DNA from 3 places in the Mesorhizobium sp. M0028 genome. Region 2 is predicted to be linked to each of the others. Evidence: predicted binding sites of a transcription regulator. Region 2 holds the regulator's gene; each other region holds the start of a gene.

Region 1 (2,269 bases), on a different contig from region 2:
GCTGCCCATTCATAAGCACCTTCGGGAATGCCGAGCCGCTTGTAATTGGCCGCTTCCTTGTGGCCTTGCGGCAGCTCGCCCGAGAAATAGCCGTGGATGTTCTCCTCGGCCATGACATAGGTGCCCCACGGCGTGACGCCGCCGGCACAATTGTTGACGGTGCCGACAACTTTCGTGCCGGTCGGGTCGGCGCTGGTCTTGACGCGGTCGTGGCCGGCGACGGGGCCGGACAGCGCGATCTCGGTGTTGGAGGTGATGCGGCGGTTGAGCTTGCCGTCGCGAACGACCTGCCATTTGCCGGCTTCCTTGCGGATCTCGACAATGGTGCCGCCATGCGCGGCCATCTCGACGTCGACTTGTTCCTTGCTGAGAGGCGCCTGCTTGGCTTTGCCATCGACGATGGTGACGAGGCCCGGAAACATCAGGTGCGGATTGGTGTATTCGTGGTTGACCACCAGCAGGCCGTGCTCGGCCGAGCCGTCGATCGGGATATAACCGACATAGTCATTGTTGTAGCCGAATTGTCTGGCCTGGGCTTCCGCCGACTGTTTTGTCGGATCGAATTCCGGCGAATCGGCGAACAGCGGATCGCCCCAGCGCAGCAGCACGTCGGCGTCATAACCGGGTGCAACGTGATGCTTGTCGTCGATGCCGGCCTCGAGCTCGTCGAAAGCGAAGGCGGAGCCTTCGGCGGCGCGGGCGTTGTCGGCGGTGATCAGCGCCAGCGGGCTGACGGTAGCGGCTATGGCCGAGACGGCAAGCGAGCCCTTGAGGAAGCCGCGGCGCGAGAACCGCGCGGCGATGATCTCACCCATGGTGCGGTTGTCGCTGGGATTGGCTCCTGGCCCATCGTTTTCCTCGAGCAGGCTGGTGCGGAAATGGGCGTCAGGGGTGCGATGTTCGGTCGAGCGCTGTTCAGTCATGGGGGCCTGCCTCTGGCTGGATGGATTGCTGGAGCGTGTTGCCTGGCCAATCCGGTATTACCGGCAGGTCACAGTTTGATGACATGCCGGCTAATTGCCACCTGCGATTTCGTATCCAACATCAGTCCCGCTTGACCGCGACCGGCGCTTCGGAAACAAGAGCTGCGGCAGGCGCGTAGGGACCGCATCGGGAGGAACAAAAGTGAGTTTCTGGGGACTTGGGCAGCTCTGCGTTTCGACGGTGATCTTCCTGCTGGCGGCGATGGCCGCAAAACAGTGGGGGCTGGCGCCGAGCCTCGGCAAGATCGTGCTGACGTTGGCGCTCTATTCGCTGGGCAATCTGATCATGCTGAGGCTGATCCGTGAATTCGGCATGTCGGTGTCGTTCAGCCTGTCGGCGGTGATCCAGCTGGTGTCGGTGAATGTGGTGGCGCTGGTCTTCTTCGGCGAACGCGTCAATGCCTTGCAGGCAACCGGCATTGTGCTTGCCATCGCAGCTGTGGCGCTGATCACGCTCGGGCCCTATCTGCAAAGGCTGTAACTGCGATCGGGCCGATGAAGAAGACCGCAAGCAGACTGCGCAACTGGCTGGAGTTCCCGGTTCTGCTGGCCGGGCTGATCATTGCCGGCGGGCTGTGGGGGTTCGAGGAGCTAATGGAGATGGCGCGGGCCACTACGCCGCATGCCTTCGATACCGAAATCCTGCTTGCCTTCCGCAAGGCCGGCCAACCCGACAATCCGATCGGACCGGCGTGGCTGGAAGGAGCGATGCGCGACATCACCAGCCTCGGCAGCGCCAGCGTGTTGGTGCTGATCACGGCAGCAATGATCGTCTATCTGCTCCTCATCCGCAGGCCAGGCGCGGCGCTTCTCATGTTCATCGCGGTAGCGGGCGGCCAGGTCCTGTCAAGCGTGCTCAAGTTCGATATAGATCGGCCGCGCCCCGATCTGGTCTCGCATCTCGCCGACGTGGCATCACTTTCGTTTCCGAGCGGCCACGCCATGCTGTCGGCGGTGACATATTTGACGCTGGGCAGCATGGCGGCGCGGTTTTTGCCCGGGCGGACAACGAAGATCTATGTGCTCGGTCTGGCGGTGCTGACGACGGTGGTGGTCGGCATCAGCCGCATCTATCTCGGCGTCCACTGGCCCTCCGACGTATTGGCCGGCTGGTGCGCCGGCTTTGCCTGGGCGATGCTGTGCTGGCTTGCGGCCCGGTTCCTGCAGCGATGGCTCGGGCGGGCCGGCGGCACCTGACTCATGTCAGTCGATTTGCGGTCAAATCAGCCTGTTGATCAGGCCGTGACCGCAGCCTGCCAGCAGGAAAACCATCGACAGCAAGGCTG
Region 2 (2,269 bases):
TCACGCATATGAGGACAGGACCATGGGCGAACACACAGTCGCTTCTTTCGACGAGGATCTCGAGCAGATCAGCAAGCTGATCCGCGACATGGCCGACCTCGCCGGTTCGATGGTCGGCGGGGCGACCAAGGCCCTGTTGAATTCTGACAACGTGCTGGCGCAACGCGTCGTTTCCGACGATGCCATCATGGATGCGCGTCAACGCGAACTGGACGACCGCGCCATCACCCTGATCGCCAAGCGCCAGCCGATGGCCCACGATCTGCGCCATGTCGTCGGGGCGATCCGCATGGCCGGCGATCTCGAACGCATCGGCGACCTTGCCAAGAATATCGCCAAGCGTGTGAGTGCGGTCGGCCTTAGCGTCACACCGCGCGACCTATCGCATTCCATCGATGCGATGGCGCAGCTGGTGCTCATCCAGGTGCAGGGCGTCATCGAGGAGTATGCTGCAGGCGATGCGGCCGCGTTGGCCAAGCTACGCGCCGCCGACGAGCGCATCGACGTCAAATATACGTCGGTGTTCCGCGAACTGTTGACCTACATGATGGAAGACCCGCGCAACATCACCGCTTGCACGCATCTGCTGTTCTGCGCCAAGAATCTGGAGCGGATCGGCGACCATGTCACCAACATCGCCGAAAATGCGTATTATGTGCTGACCGGCGAGCAATTGCCGGTCAATCGTCCGAAGCAAGACGAAACGACAATGTCCGCACCGGCGACATGATGGGGGTGCCCAGCCGATGATCGCACCACGCATAATGGTGGTGGAGGACGAGGAGCCGTTGGGTGTGCTGCTCCGCTACAATCTCGAATCCGAAGGCTACCAGGTCGAGGTGGTGACACGCGGCGACGAAGCCGAGATCCGTTTGCAGGAGAATGTGCCCGATCTTCTGGTGCTCGACTGGATGATACCAGCGGTTTCCGGCATCGAGCTCTGCCGCCGGTTGCGGGTGCGCCCCGAAACCGAACGGCTGCCGATCATCATGCTGACCGCGCGCGGCGAGGAGAGCGACCGGGTACGCGGTCTTTCGACCGGCGCCGACGACTATCTGGTCAAACCGTTTTCGACACCGGAATTCATGGCCAGGGTCAAGGCGCTGCTGCGCCGCGCCAAGCCGGAAGTGCTGTCCAGCGTGCTGAAGGTCGGCGACATCGTGCTCGATCGCGAATCGCACAGGGTGTATCGCAAGAAGACCGAGATCCGGCTCGGGCCGACCGAATTCCGGTTGCTCGAATTCATGATGCGGCATCCGGGCCGCGTCTTCTCGCGCAGCCAGTTACTCGATAATGTCTGGGGCGAGACGATCTATATCGACGAACGCACCGTCGACGTGCATGTCGGGCGGCTGCGCAAAGCCGTCAACAACGGCCGCATGCCTGATGTCATCCGCACCATCCGCGGTGCCGGCTACGCGATCAGGGAAGATTGACCCGCCCAGTCAGGCTACGTTCTTTCTGACGCCGGGCCTCATTTGCGCGCCCGGCGCGAAAATCTGCTGGTCGACGAAGCTTAACGCCCGCATTGCACAGCCTTCGCGGATCAGCGGCAATTCGTTCGGCTCGGTATCGAAGGAGATCGAGCCCGAATGCTGGCCGCCGGCGGTCTGGGCGATGGCCTTCCGCAAGGCCGGCTCGATCAGATCAAAGGCGGCGGCACTGGCGCCGACCATTGCGACCGGTGCCGGATCGATCAGCGCGAACAGCGAGCCGAGACCGAAACCCAGCGCTTCGCCGGCCTTGCGGTAGGCTTCGCGTTCCGGCCCGTCCTTCTCGCGCGCCCGAACCGCCAGCGCGCGCATGTCGGCGTCGCTGACGTCGGCGACCGGTTGGCTGTCTTCGCTCATCTGCGTGGCGTTGCGCCAGATGGCGTAATTGCCGGCATAGGCCTCGATGCAGCCGCGCCGCCCGCAACGGCAGAGCGCGCCGCCCGGACGATGGATCATGTGGCCAAACTCGCCGCCCGAGGAATGCGTGCCGGTGAACAGCTCGCCCTTCAACACCAGCCCCATGCCGATGCCGTGCGAAAGCAGGATGGCGATGAAGTCGTCGCGATAGCGATCCGGATCGCGCCAGCGCAAAGCCACCGCCATCATATTGCAGTCGTTCTCCACCGTGGCCGGGATGCCGAATTCATCTTCCAGCATGTCGGCAAAGGCGATGTCCGTCTGGGGCGTGATCGGCGACCACAGCATGGCGCGTGCAGGGGAGTCGGTAATTCCCTGAATCGCCAGGGCGATGCGGGCGACACTGCGGACGTCAAGAT
Region 3 (2,269 bases), on a different contig from region 2:
TATTCCTGCACATCGGTCTTGGACAGATAGGCAAAGAAGGCGGCAACACCCTTATATTCCTCGTCCGACTTGTTGCCGAACACCCACAGGCTGGCACCGCCCGGCGTGGTGTTCTGTGGTGCGCCCTTGGCGTCGCTATCGTAGGGAAGCTGGCCGATGCCATAGTTCATGCCGGACTTGACGATATCGCCGAGGCCGCCCGACGATTCGGTGAAGATGCCGCATTCGCCGGCGAGGAATATCTGCTTGGCTTCGGAGGTGCGCCCGCCATACTTGAACGTGCCGTCCTTGGCTAGGTCCGCGAGTGCCTGGAAGTGGTTGACGAAAATCGGCGCATTGATCTTGAGTTCGACATCGCCGCCGGCCAGGCCGTTCTGCTGAGTGGCCCAAGGCACGTCATTCCACGCCGCGAAATTCTCCAGATGGATCCAGGTCAGCCAGGTCGAGGTATAGCCGCAAGGGGCGGCGCCGCTCGTCTTGATCTTCCTGGCAGCTTCCCACACCTCGTTCCAGGTCTGGGGCGGGCTGTTCACGTCGAGGCCCGCCTTCTGGAAAATGTCCTTGTTGTAGTAGAGGATCGGCGACGAGGAGTTGTAAGGGAACGACAGCATGGTGCCGTCCGGCTTCGAATAATAGCCGACGATGCCGGGCAGATACTGGCTCTTGTCAAAGGTCATCCCGGCACTGGTCAGCACATCGGCCGCCGGCTTGATCGCACCCTCGGCCGCCATCATCACGCCGGTGCCGACGTCGAACACCTGGAGGATATCGGGCGCCTGGCCGGCGCGGAAAGCGGCGATGCCGGCATTCAGCGTCTCCGGATAGGTGCCCTTGAACACCGGAACGAGCTCATAGTCGCTCTGGCTGGCGTTGAAATCCTTGGAGATCTTGGCGACGACCTCGGCGTTGGCGCCGGTCATGGCGTGCCACCAGCTGATCTGCGTGACGGCGAAGGCGGAGGTGGTGGAAAGCAGGGTCAAGGTGGCGGCAACACCGGCCGCGAAGCCGAAGAACTTCATGTTTCATCTCCCGTTTGTCATTGGCGAAAGGGGCACTCTCGCAAAGCCAATATGTGGCGCTGATGACAATCGGACAACGGTTTTGTTGCGGGTCAATGAACATCGCTTCCGGCTAAAGTGCGCTCGCTACCGAAAGCGTCGCCAGGAACTACATCACCGCCTTCTCGGCGGAGCGCATCGGTTTTCCCCCGAAAAGGCCCGCCTCATGGCCCGCGGGTTAACCATTCGTTAAAATCTCCAAGAGCTAATCAGTCACACCTCCCCTGTTATTTGGCAGACCGAGTGAACCCAGGATGCTGACGGTCTATAATTGTATTGTAAGTCAGCACGACCTGAGACTGGTCGCACTTGCCGCCCTCGTCTGCGGCATTTCTTGCTTCTCTGCAGTAAATCTCCTTAAGCACGTCGGCCGATCGACCAACCGAAACCGGCTTGTCTGGCTAATGATCGCCGCAACTTCGACCGGGTTCGGCATATGGGCGACGCATTTCATCGCCATGACTGCGTTTACGCCGGGAATACCAAACGCATACAATCCGGGATTATCCGCCTTTTCGCTTGCCGCCGCCGTCATCCTGACCGCGCTTGGGATGTGGGTTGCCACCTTGCGCCGCGGCATCGACCATTTCCTCGTCGGCGGTGCCATTCTCGGTGGTGCCATCGCGACGATGCACTACATCGGCATGGCGGCGTTCGAGGTCGAGGGCCGGATCGTATGGAACCTGCTCCTTGTCGCGATATCGCTTCTGGCCGGCGGGACGCTCGCGGCAATGGCGCTCCTTGTCGTCTTGCGCCGCCCGTCCGCGCTCGCAACACTTGGTGGCGCCGCGCTTTTGACGCTGGCGATTTGCAGCTTGCATTTCATCGCGATGGGCGCGGTGTCGATCATTCCGGATTCCTCGATTGAAATATCCGAACATTCCATCGAGCCCATTTCCCAGGCCTTTGCCGCAGCGGTCGCCAGCCTGGTAATCCTTGTGCTGTCAGGCGCCGCGCTGTGGATCGACCTGCGCTTTCGCCGGCAGAGGCTCGAGGCCGATCGCATGCACGATCTCGCCAATGCCGCGGTCGAAGGGCTGATCGTTTGCGATGGCACACGCATAGTCAGCGCCAATGACAGCATGGCGAAACTGACGGGCACGGCGACAGCCACCCTGAACACGATGCAACTCGGCGAGCTGTTCGATGGACAGAGCGCAGCCGATGTATCCGGCTTCGGCGAACAGGCACAAGAAACGAAATTGAGGGGC

The links. Region 2 encodes PhoB, which activates phosphate uptake and scavenging genes when phosphate is short. Its sites were predicted from a motif close to TGTCATNNANCTGTCAT; they were not measured.
Region 1: a site for PhoB is predicted at 991-1,007, ahead of NKJ93_RS27550 (PhoX family protein). Genes of this name have one in related genera too.
Region 3: a site for PhoB is predicted at 1,082-1,098, ahead of ugpB (sn-glycerol-3-phosphate ABC transporter substrate-binding protein UgpB). Genes of this name have one in related genera too.

What each region holds. Positions count from the first base shown of each region.
Region 1 is NZ_JAMYVG010000021.1:100,449-102,717, reverse strand. Features, by position in the region: gene NKJ93_RS27550 (PhoX family protein) at 1-923, opposite strand, end outside; gene NKJ93_RS27545 (hypothetical protein) at 1,126-1,464, shown strand; gene NKJ93_RS27540 (phosphatase PAP2 family protein) at 1,479-2,180, shown strand.
Region 2 is NZ_JAMYVG010000002.1:490,831-493,099, forward strand. Features, by position in the region: gene phoU (phosphate signaling complex protein PhoU) at 23-730, shown strand; gene phoB (phosphate regulon transcriptional regulator PhoB) at 747-1,436, shown strand; gene NKJ93_RS07490 (ROK family protein) at 1,446-2,269, opposite strand, start outside.
Region 3 is NZ_JAMYVG010000013.1:49,893-52,161, forward strand. Features, by position in the region: gene ugpB (sn-glycerol-3-phosphate ABC transporter substrate-binding protein UgpB) at 1-1,019, opposite strand, end outside; gene NKJ93_RS22170 (bifunctional diguanylate cyclase/phosphodiesterase) at 1,313-2,269, shown strand, end outside.